2 regions of the Amycolatopsis sp. NPDC104587 genome follow, and region 1 is predicted to be linked to the other one. Evidence: riboswitches for the same ligand, from Rfam matches in the RefSeq annotation. Region 1 holds a riboswitch; the other holds the start of a gene.
The links. Region 1 has a riboswitch for thiamine pyrophosphate ahead of thiO (glycine oxidase ThiO). Riboswitches for the same ligand answer to the same signal wherever they lie in the genome.
Positions count from the first base shown of each region.

Region 2: linked by a shared signal. The riboswitch ahead of ACZ61C_RS45835 (thiamine ABC transporter substrate-binding protein) and the one ahead of thiO (glycine oxidase ThiO) in region 1 are both predicted to bind thiamine pyrophosphate.

Region 1 is NZ_JBVJNO010000001.1:356,353-361,116, reverse strand. It holds gene thiG (thiazole synthase) at 1-671, opposite strand, end outside; gene thiS (sulfur carrier protein ThiS) at 673-873, opposite strand; gene thiO (glycine oxidase ThiO) at 873-1,946, opposite strand; TPP riboswitch at 1,940-2,046, opposite strand; gene thiE (thiamine phosphate synthase) at 2,078-2,737, shown strand; gene ACZ61C_RS01720 (hypothetical protein) at 2,747-3,490, opposite strand; gene ACZ61C_RS01715 (threonine ammonia-lyase) at 3,639-4,586, shown strand; gene ACZ61C_RS01710 (MFS transporter) at 4,696-4,764, opposite strand, start outside.
Region 2 is NZ_JBVJNO010000024.1:68,210-72,973, forward strand. It holds gene ACZ61C_RS45830 (ABC transporter permease) at 1-919, opposite strand, end outside; gene ACZ61C_RS45835 (thiamine ABC transporter substrate-binding protein) at 1,030-2,079, opposite strand; TPP riboswitch at 2,102-2,209, opposite strand; gene ACZ61C_RS45840 (4a-hydroxytetrahydrobiopterin dehydratase) at 2,242-2,526, shown strand; gene ACZ61C_RS45845 (hypothetical protein) at 2,602-2,730, shown strand; gene ACZ61C_RS45850 (hypothetical protein) at 2,908-3,375, opposite strand; gene ACZ61C_RS45855 (ArsR family transcriptional regulator) at 3,375-3,962, opposite strand; gene ACZ61C_RS45860 (hypothetical protein) at 4,013-4,552, shown strand; gene ychF (redox-regulated ATPase YchF) at 4,565-4,764, opposite strand, start outside.

The DNA.
Region 1 (4,764 bases):
CGCATCGCCGCCGCCATCCGCTCCGGGTCGGCCGCGCGGGTGACCGCCGTGGACAGCAGGACGGCGTCACAGCCGAGCTCCATCGCCAGCGTCGCGTCCGACGCGGTGCCGATTCCGGCGTCCAGGATCACCGGCACGCCCGCCCGCGAGACGATCAGCTCGATGTTGTGCGGATTCCGGATGCCGAGGCCGGTCCCGATCGGCGCGCCCAGTGGCATCACGGCGGCGCAGCCGGCCTCCTCCAGACGCAGCGCGAGCACCGGGTCGTCGTTCGTGTAGGCGAACACGGTGAAGCCGTCGGCGGCCAGCCGCTCGGCGGCGTCGAGGGTTTCGATCGGGTCCGGCAGCAGCGTCCGGTCGTCGGCGTGCACCTCGAGCTTGATGAGGTCGGTATCCAGCGCCTCTCGCGCCAGCTGCGCGGTGAGCACGGCTTCGGCGGCCGTGCGGCAGCCCGCGGTGTTCGGCAGCAGCTCGATGCCCAGCCTTTTCAAGAGTTCGAGGACGCCGGAGCCGCCTTCGGCGTCGGCTCGGCGCATGGCGACGGTCGTCAGCTCGGTGCCGGAGGCGACCAGCGCGCGTTCGAGCACGGCGAGGTTCGCCGCGCCGCCGGTGCCGATGATCAGCCGCGACCGGAGCTTGGCAGTGCCAATGACCAGCGGTTCGACGTCCACTTCAGCCTCCCTGGACCGCGGTGAGCACGTCGACGCCGGCGCCCTTGGGCACGGCGGTGGCCGCCCAGTCGCTCCGGCGGACGACGACGCCGTCGACCGCGACGGCGATCCCGGGCCGCTGCCCGCCGGACGCCTCGAGGACGTCGGCGACCGTGGCGCCGTCCGGGAACTCCGTCCACTTCCCGTTGAGCTTGATCTCCATCACACGTGCTCCTTCTGGTGCAGGCGGTCGGGCGAAGCCGCTTCGGTGCCTTCGGGCGGCTTCTCACCCTCGAGCCAGGCGACCACGGCGTCCGCGGTCACGGGGGCCATCAGCAGGCCGTTGCGGTGGTGCCCGGTCGCGGCGAAGACGCCGTCGTCCAGGACACCGAGGTACGGCAGCGCGTCCCGGCTGGCGGCCCGCAGGCCCGCGGCGACCTCGGCCAGCTCGTACTCGGTGATCGCGGGAAAGACCCGTTCGGCGCCTTCGACCAGCTCACGCACCCCGCGCGCGGTGACGGCCCGGTCGAAGCCCGCCTCGTACTGGGTGGCGCCGAGGACGAGCTCTTGGTCGCCGCGCGGGACGAGGTAGATCGGCCGGCCCTCGACGACGGCCCGCACGGTGTGCGCCGGCGGCGGCAGGCAGCCGCGCCGGGGCTTGAGCCGGAGGATCTCCCCCTTGAGCGGGCGGACGGCGTCGGCGAGCTGCGGGTGCAGCCGCCCGGTCCACGCGCCCGCGGCGAGCACGACGGCGTCGGCGTCCGGGATGGCCGTGACACGCTCACGGACGAACCGGACATCCCGCTTCTGGCAGGCCGCGTACAGGGCGTTGAGGAGTTTTCGGTTGTCCACGGCCAGGTCGCCGGGCACGTGGAGTCCACTTCGGACGGACCCGACGCCGGGCTCGAGACGTTTGGTCTCGCGGCCGGTGAGGCGGTCCGCCGCGCGGCCGATCGAGTGCAGGTAACCGGCGAGGATGTCGAGGTGACCGGCGTCGGCGCTGTCGAACGCGACCACGAGCGTCCCGTGCCCGGCCAGGCCGGGGTCGACGCCGTCGGCCGCGAGGTCGCTCGCGAAGCCGGGCCAGCGTCTCAACGACTCTTCGCCGAGGCTGAGGACGTCTTCCTCACCCGGCCAGGCCTCGGTGACCGGGGCGAGCATGCCGCCGGCCAGCCAGGACGCGCCGCCGCGGACGGGCTCGGGGTCGTACAGGGTGACCTGGTGCCGCCGGCCGGCCGCACGCCAAGCCGTGGACAGGCCGATCACTCCGCCGCCCACCACTGCCAGGTTCGTCATGGGATCACGCTCCCTGCGCCGGCATGACCCGGATCAGGTTCCACGGTCGGAGCGGCAGCTCCCTCTCAGCCCGTTGCCTCGGGCTCCCGTGCGGACCAGCCCACCCTAGCTCGCGAGGTACGGTCGCCGCTATGCCCGCCCTTTCCGGTGACAAGATCCGCGCCCGCCTCGACGCGGCGCGCCTGTACCTGTGCACGGACGCCCGCACGTCCCGCGGCGACCTGGCCGCCTTCGCCGACGCGGCCCTGGCCGGCGGCGTCGACATCATCCAGCTGCGTGACAAGACCGGCGCCTTGGAAGCCGCGGGAGAGATCGCCGCGCTGGAGGTGCTGGCCGAGGCGTGCGAGCGGCACGGCGCGCTGCTGTCGGTGAACGATCGCGCGGACGTCGCCCTGGCGGTCGGCGCGGACGTGCTCCACCTGGGCCAGGACGACATCCCGGTCCCGCTGGCCCGGCGGATCCTGGGCGACGACGTCGTGATCGGTCGCTCGACGCACTCCGTCGACCAGGCCTCGGCGGCCGCCTCGGAGCCGGGTGTGGACTACTTCTGCACGGGCCCGTGCTGGCCGACGCCGACCAAACCCGGCCGGTCGGCGCCGGGCCTGGACCTGGCGCGCTCGACGGCGGCTGCCACTCCGGCGCGGCCCTGGTTCGCGATCGGCGGCATCGACGTGCCGCGCCTGCCGGAGGTGCTGGCGGCGGGCGCGTCCCGGATCGTGGTGGTCCGGGCGATCACCGAAGCCGAGGACCCCGAAGCCGCGGCCCGGGAACTGCGCGCCCGCCTGCCCTGACGTCGCCGGTCAGGGTGTCGGCGTGCTCGCCGCGCCCTGGCTGGTGGGCGGCGCCGCCGAGGTCGACGGCGGCTGGGCCGTCGTGCTCGGGGTGGTCGGCGTGGTGGTCGGGGACTGCGACGACGTGGTCGGCGGGGCCGAGGTCTCCGTGGTCGTCTCGGTGCTGGGCGTCGGCGAGCTCTGGGTGTCCTCGGTCGCCGTCGAAGGGGTGGTCGACGGGGTTTTGTCCGGCTGGCCGCCACCCCCGCCGAAGATCTTGCCGATGCCCGCGCCCGTGCCGCCCGCCACACGACCGCCCGTGGCCGCGTCGACCCCCACGATCGCCAGGATCGCCACGGCGAACGCCACCACGCTCGTGCCGATGATCAACGGCCAACGCAGTTTGCGCAGCCGGGACGGCTCCTCCTCAGGAGGTGAGTCCGGCCGGGGCAGCTGGACCGTCGGCTGGTCGGCCGGCGCCACTTCGGAACCGGTTCCACCTCGCCGCCGGATGCCCGACGTCGCCAGCTGCCGGGCCTTCAGCGCGGCCGCGCGCGTGCGCTGCAGCGAGCGGAGGTAGATCTCGCCGCCGACCGTCGTGATCACGCTCGCCACGCCCGCGCCGACCACCGTGCCCGCCACGCCGAGCGTCGAGCCCAGCAGCGCCGCGGTCACCGCCGCCAGCGCCGCCGCCATCACCTGCGCGATGCGCAGACCGGACTTTTCTTCCTTCGCCGTGTCCAACTCGGAAGCCGCTGCGTTCTCCTTGCTCATGATCCCGATCCGGTAGTAAGTCTTTTCTCCCCTGTCCAACGTGTAAGGCGCGCGGGAAACTCCCCGCGTTGCCGCGACGTGAGAAGCACCACTCCGATCGTCCACAGTGGACACTTACGACCGAACACTTTCTTGACATAATCGGCACATGGAACTGGTGACGATCTCCGACATCGAGGCGGCCGCGAAGCGCGTCGAAGGTGTCGCCGTGCGCACGCCGCTGTTGCTCCAAACGTGGGACCCGCGTGAGTCCCTGTGGCTCAAACCCGAGTCGCTGCAACCGATCGGCGCGTTCAAGGTGCGCGGCGCGTTCAACGCGATCGCCACCCTCGAAGACGCGCGGCGCGCCCGCGGGGTCATCGCGTACTCGAGCGGCAACCACGCGCAGGCGGTCGCGTACGCCGCGCGGGAGTTCGGCGTGCCCGCGGTGATCGTCGTACCGGACATCGCGCCGCGGATCAAGGTCGAGGCCACCCGCTCGTACGGCGCCGAGGTGATCGAAGTGCCGATCGGCGAGCACGAGGCCAAAGCGCACGAACTGGCCGCCGAACGCGGGCTGACCCTGGTCCCGCCCTACGACGACGCGGCCATCATCGCCGGGCAGGGCACCGCGGGCCTGGAGATCGCCGAGGACCTGCCGGACGTCGAGGTGGTGCTGGTGCCGGTGAGCGGCGGTGGGCTGGCCTCCGGCGTCGGCGTCGCGATCAAGGCGCGCTGCCCCCGGGCGAAGGTCGTCGGCGTCGAGCCCGCGTTCGCCGGCGACACGACCGAGGGGCTGCGGCTCGGCCGCCAGGTCGACTGGCCGATGGCCGACCGCGCCCGCACGATCGCCGACGGCCTGCGCGCGCAGCCGTCCGAACTGACCTTCGCGCACCTGAAGGACGTCGTCGACACGATGGTCACGGTCACCGAGGACGAGATCCGCGACGCCATGCGCGTCCTGGCCGGCAAGGCCCGCCTGGTGGCCGAGCCGAGCGGCGCGGTGACCACGGCGGCGTACCTCCACCACGCGGCCGAGCTACCGGAAGGCCGCACGGTCGCGATCGTCTCGGGCGGCAACGCGGACCCGGCCCTCTTCGCGGAGGTCCTCGCCTGAGCGACGGCCCCGAGCGCCCCAATGTGGCCTTCGGTGCGTTCAACGCACCCAAGGCGGCCTTCGGTGCGTTGAACGCAACCAAGGCCACCTTGGGGCGCTCGGGGCCGGGTCAGGTGGAGGCGCCGCGACGGACGTGCGTCGGCGGGCCCTCGACACCGCAGTGGTAACACTCGCCCAG
Region 2 (4,764 bases), on a different contig from region 1:
CGGCGTCCCAGCCGGACACCTGCAGCGCGCCCTTCTCGCCAGTGCTGGTCAACGCTCGATAACCGGCGAAGCTCCAGCCATCGGAACCGGACACCGACTCGGCGAGCAGCGCGACGATCGGCGTCAGCACCAGAGCCAGGACGACCCCCGCGGCGCCGACGGCCCACCACTCGCCGCCGCGCGGGCGCCGCGCCTGGCCGGACCCGGTCCGGACGCCTTCCTTGCGACGTCGCGCGAGTCCGCCGAGGACAAGAGCGGCGACCACGGCGGCGAACTGGATCAGCGAAAGCGCCGCCGCGCCCGAGAGGTCCAGGAGGTCGACCGTCCGGAGGTAGATCTCGGTCTCCAGGGTCCGGTACTTCGCGCCGCCGAGGATCAACACCACCCCGAAACTGGTGGCGCAGAACAGGAACACCACGGCCGCAGCGGACGCGATCGCGGGCGCCAGCGCCGGCAGCGTCACCGAGCGGAACGCCCGCCACGGCGACGCGCCCAGCGCGCGAGCGGCGTCGGTCGTCCGCGAATCCAGCCGTGCCCACAGCCCGGCGACGGTCCGCGCGACGACGGCGACGTTGAAGAAGGCGTTGGCCAGCACGATCGGCAGCACCCCGCCGTCCGGCCAGAGCGCCCGGAACGCCAGCCCGACCACCACGGTCGGCAGCACGAACGGCACCAGCACCAGCGTCCGCGCGAGGCCGACGCCGGGCAGCTTCACCCGGGCCAGCACGAACGCCACGGGCAGCCCGGCCAGCACGGCGACCACCGTCGACGCGGCCGCGCTCGCGACCGTGAACCCGGCCAGCTGCCAGGTCCGCGGGTCGCCCAGGACCGCGTCGAGCCCGCCCGCGGCGAACCCGCGGCCGACGATCGCCAGCACCGGCCAGGCGAAGAACACGACCAGGAAGCCGATCGGGGCCAGGCCGAGCAGCGCCAGGCCGAGCCCTCGGGCCGTCCCTGATGGGGTTAGGACTGGTGGTTTTCGGGGGCTCCGGGTGGCGGAGCCCCCGGCCCGGGGCGGAGCCCCGGAGGTCACTGCACGAGCGTGCGCCATTCGCCGATCCACTTCTCGCGTCCGGCTTGGACCTGGTCCGCCGTCAGCGTCTGCGGCTTCTGCGGCAGCGGCGCGACCTGCGCCCAGCCCGCGGGCAGGTCGACCCCCTGGCGCGCGGGGTAGACGTACATGTTCGCGGCCACCGTCGCCTGGAACTGCTGCGACAGCAGGAAGTCGACGACCTTGCGCGCGCTCTCGGTCTGCTTGCCGTTCGCCAGCACCCCCGCGTACTCGACCTGCCGGTAACAGGTGTCGAGCAGCGCCTTGGTGCGCGGCTTCCCGTCGTCACCCACCTCGGCGGCCGGCGAGGACGCGTACGAAACGACGATCGGGCGCGGTCCCTTGCCGGACGAGCCGGAGAAGTCCTTGGTGTAGGCCTCTTCCCAGCCGCTGACGACCTTGAGGCCGTTGGCCTTCAGCTTGGTCCAGTAGTCCTTCCAGCCCGCCTCGCCGTACTTGGCGACCGTGCCGAGGAGGAACGCCAGCCCGGGCGAAGCGGTCGCCGGGTCCTCCGCGACCAGCAGGTCCTTGTACTTCGGGTCGGCGAGGTCGTCGTAGGTCTCCGGGGCCGCGATGCCCTTGCTCGTGAAGTAGTTCGTGTCGACGTTGACGCAGACGTCGCCGACGTCGACCGCGGAGAGCCGGTGCTCGGGGTCGACGGCGTAGCGCTGCGGCCCGCGGTCGGCCTCCGGGCTGGTGTAGGGCTCGAAGACGCCTTCGGCGAGCGCGCGCGAGGCGAAAGTCGAGTCGACGCCGTACGCGACGTCGCCGACCGGGTTGGCCTTGGTCAGCACGAGCTTGTTGGTCAGCGATCCGGCGTCACCCTGCTTGAGCACGGAGATCTTGATGCCCGACTGCTTCTGGAAGGCGTCGAGCACCTCCTGCGGGGCCAGGAAGGAGTCGTGCGTCACGAGGGTGACGGTGGGCGTCTGCTGCGTGCCACCGTCTCCGTCCGACAGCGAGCACGCCGCGGCGACGGCACTGACGGCGGCGACGGCCGTCGCGGCGCGAACAGCCCTGCGTTTCATCTACCCTCCTGCACTTTCACCGGACGAGGAGGAAGAGCCCTCCCTTCGCCGGCATGATCCGGTCAGGTGCGAACGGTCGCGGGGTGACCCGCCTCTCAGCCCGGCTGACCGGACTCCCGTGGCAACCGTGCAGCGTAGTCCAGGACGTACGACCATGGAGACATGACGGAAATCTTGAGCGACTCCGAAGCCGACGGACGACTGGGCGCCGGCTGGACCCGGTCCGGCGCGGTGATCTCCCGCGAGGTGGAGCTGGCGAGCTTCCCGCAGGCGATCGAGGTGGTGGACCGCGTCGCGGTCCTCGCCGAAGCGGCCGACCACCACCCGGACATCGACATCCGCTGGCGCACGCTGACGTTCCGCCTCTCGACCCACTCGGCGGGCGGCTTGACGGAGAAGGACTTCTCGCTGGCCTCCGAGATCGACTCGGTGCTTTCTTCGCTGTGACCTCGGTTACGCTGAGTGCACTTTCTGGCCGTTTCGACGTCTCTCGGTAAACAACTTTGCTAGGAGAGACGAGTCATGACACAGGCGATCGTGGTCGGCACGGCGGCATTCGCGACGATGGTGGCAGCGGCCGGCGGTGTGCTCTGGTTCACCGCCCGCGGCCGCCGTCACCCGGATGCCGGTGAAGTCGGTCACAGCCGCTAACGAACCGCAAGATCAGCGCGCTGAGCAGGGCGGAAGCATCGGATTCGGCCTTAGGAAGAGCCATGAACAGCACCGCCACCCTCACCGCCGCCCAGCGCGCCTGGATCAACGCTCTCGCCCCCGCGGTGGTGCTGATCGCCATCGCCCTGATGGGCCTGCTCGGCTGACCCACCGCCGTCAGTACCGCGGCATGTTCGGGATCGCCTTCTCGGCCACTTCGATGAGGGCCTCCACTTTCGGGACGTCGGCCGCCACGTCCTCCGCCGTCAGCGAAGGCGCCTCCGAGGATCGGTAGGCGACTTCGTTGCGGCGGGCCCGCATCCGGTTGAAGGGGCGCAGCACGTGCCCCAGCGGCGGGTCGAGCTGAGCGAGCACAGCCTCGTAGACGGTGACGTGCCCACCCCGGCTCGTCACGCGCAGGCCCTGGTTCTGCAGGACGGCGGCCAACGCACGCCGCGCACCGTCGTAAGCCAGCGTGTACGCGCCTTCCGGATCGGTTTCCTTCAGCCGCAGCGCCGAAGCCAGGTGCGTGCGCGCTCGGACGAGCTCGGCCTCGGCGGCCTCCCGCGACGCCGGAACGTGCTCGATCGCGCCGCGGGTGATGAACGCGTCGATCCGCTCACGTCCTTGGTTCCACTGGGGCATCAGGCCTCCTGGCCGAGGTTCACCGGGACCAGCGGACGTTCACGCACGCTGGTGACAAACGGATCCGCCGTCTCCGCGGCCCACGACTCGGGCGAGATCCGGTGCACGTTGACCTCGCGGTTCAGCTGCCGCGACACGCCTTCGGCCAGGTCGAAGAGTTCGTCCGGATCGGGCGACCCGACAACGAGGACGTCGACGTCACCGGGCGGCGGGCCGGGTTCACCGCGGTAGCGCGCCGCCCAGGAGCCGTAGATGAAGGCCTCGGTCACACCGGCCAGCCCGGACAGCGCCTCGGCGAGCAGCGGCATCGGCCCGAAGGTGACCGCGATGAGGTCGCTCAACGGCCGGTAGAGGGGGGTGTCGGTGCGGGCTTTGACCAGCCGGCTCCGCCCGACCCGCCGGGCCTCCAGGATCCCGCCCTCGACGAGCCGCTCGACCTCGCGCAGGGCGGCGGTGGGCGTGACACCACAGGCGTCGGCGAGCTCGGTGATGGTGTACTCGCGGTCCGGGTGCAGCAGGACGAGCGCAAGTAGCTCACCCTGCATGCGCGAACGCAACAGAGGCAGCAGGCTCGGCGACGCTTTCATTGGGCGCAGTTTATCCTGCGTCCAATGAAAATAACAACCAGTGATCGAGCGTGACGATGATCGTCGAAGTGGAACGGCACGGCCTCGTCGCGATCGGCGAAGGCGATCACTCCGCGGCCTACCAGGCCGCGGAGTGGCTGCGATCGTCCCGGGCGGCGATCGGCGCCCCGGCAAACCCCATCCGGATGCACGTCGAAGTTCTGCGACGGTTCGGCAGTCTTGCTCCGCGCGCTCTTGTCGGCGGACAGTTCGTGCCCGGCCAGGGCGACCGGACTCAGTCGGCCGTCGCCGTGGCGACCTTCGGCCTGTTCGACGCCGATGAGGAGCCGACCTGCCCGAGCGAGCTTTGGAAGGCACCGTTCACCGTCGGGCTGCCCGGTGAGTTCGCCCGCGCAGTGGCCGATGCGCTCGACGAAGGGCCAAGTCTCCCGGCGGGGACACTCACGATCGACCGTGCAGGCTTCGACCTGGTCAACTCGTCCGAAATGATCTTCGGGCAGGCGGCTTCCGCGCTGAAGACCGCCATGGTCGCCCGAATTTCGGGCCAGGATGCCGACGCCGCGACCCGGACGCTCGTCAGCACCTGGTGACTCACGCAGCGCCTATACGTTGAAGCGGAACTCCACCACGTCACCATCGGCCATGACGTAGTCCTTGCCCTCCATGCGGACCTTGCCCGCCGCGCGGGCCGCCGCCATCGAGCCTGCCGCCATCAGGTCGTCGTACGAGACGATCTCCGCCTTGATGAAGCCGCGCTCGAAGTCCGTGTGGATCACGCCCGCCGCCTGGGGGGCCGTTGCGC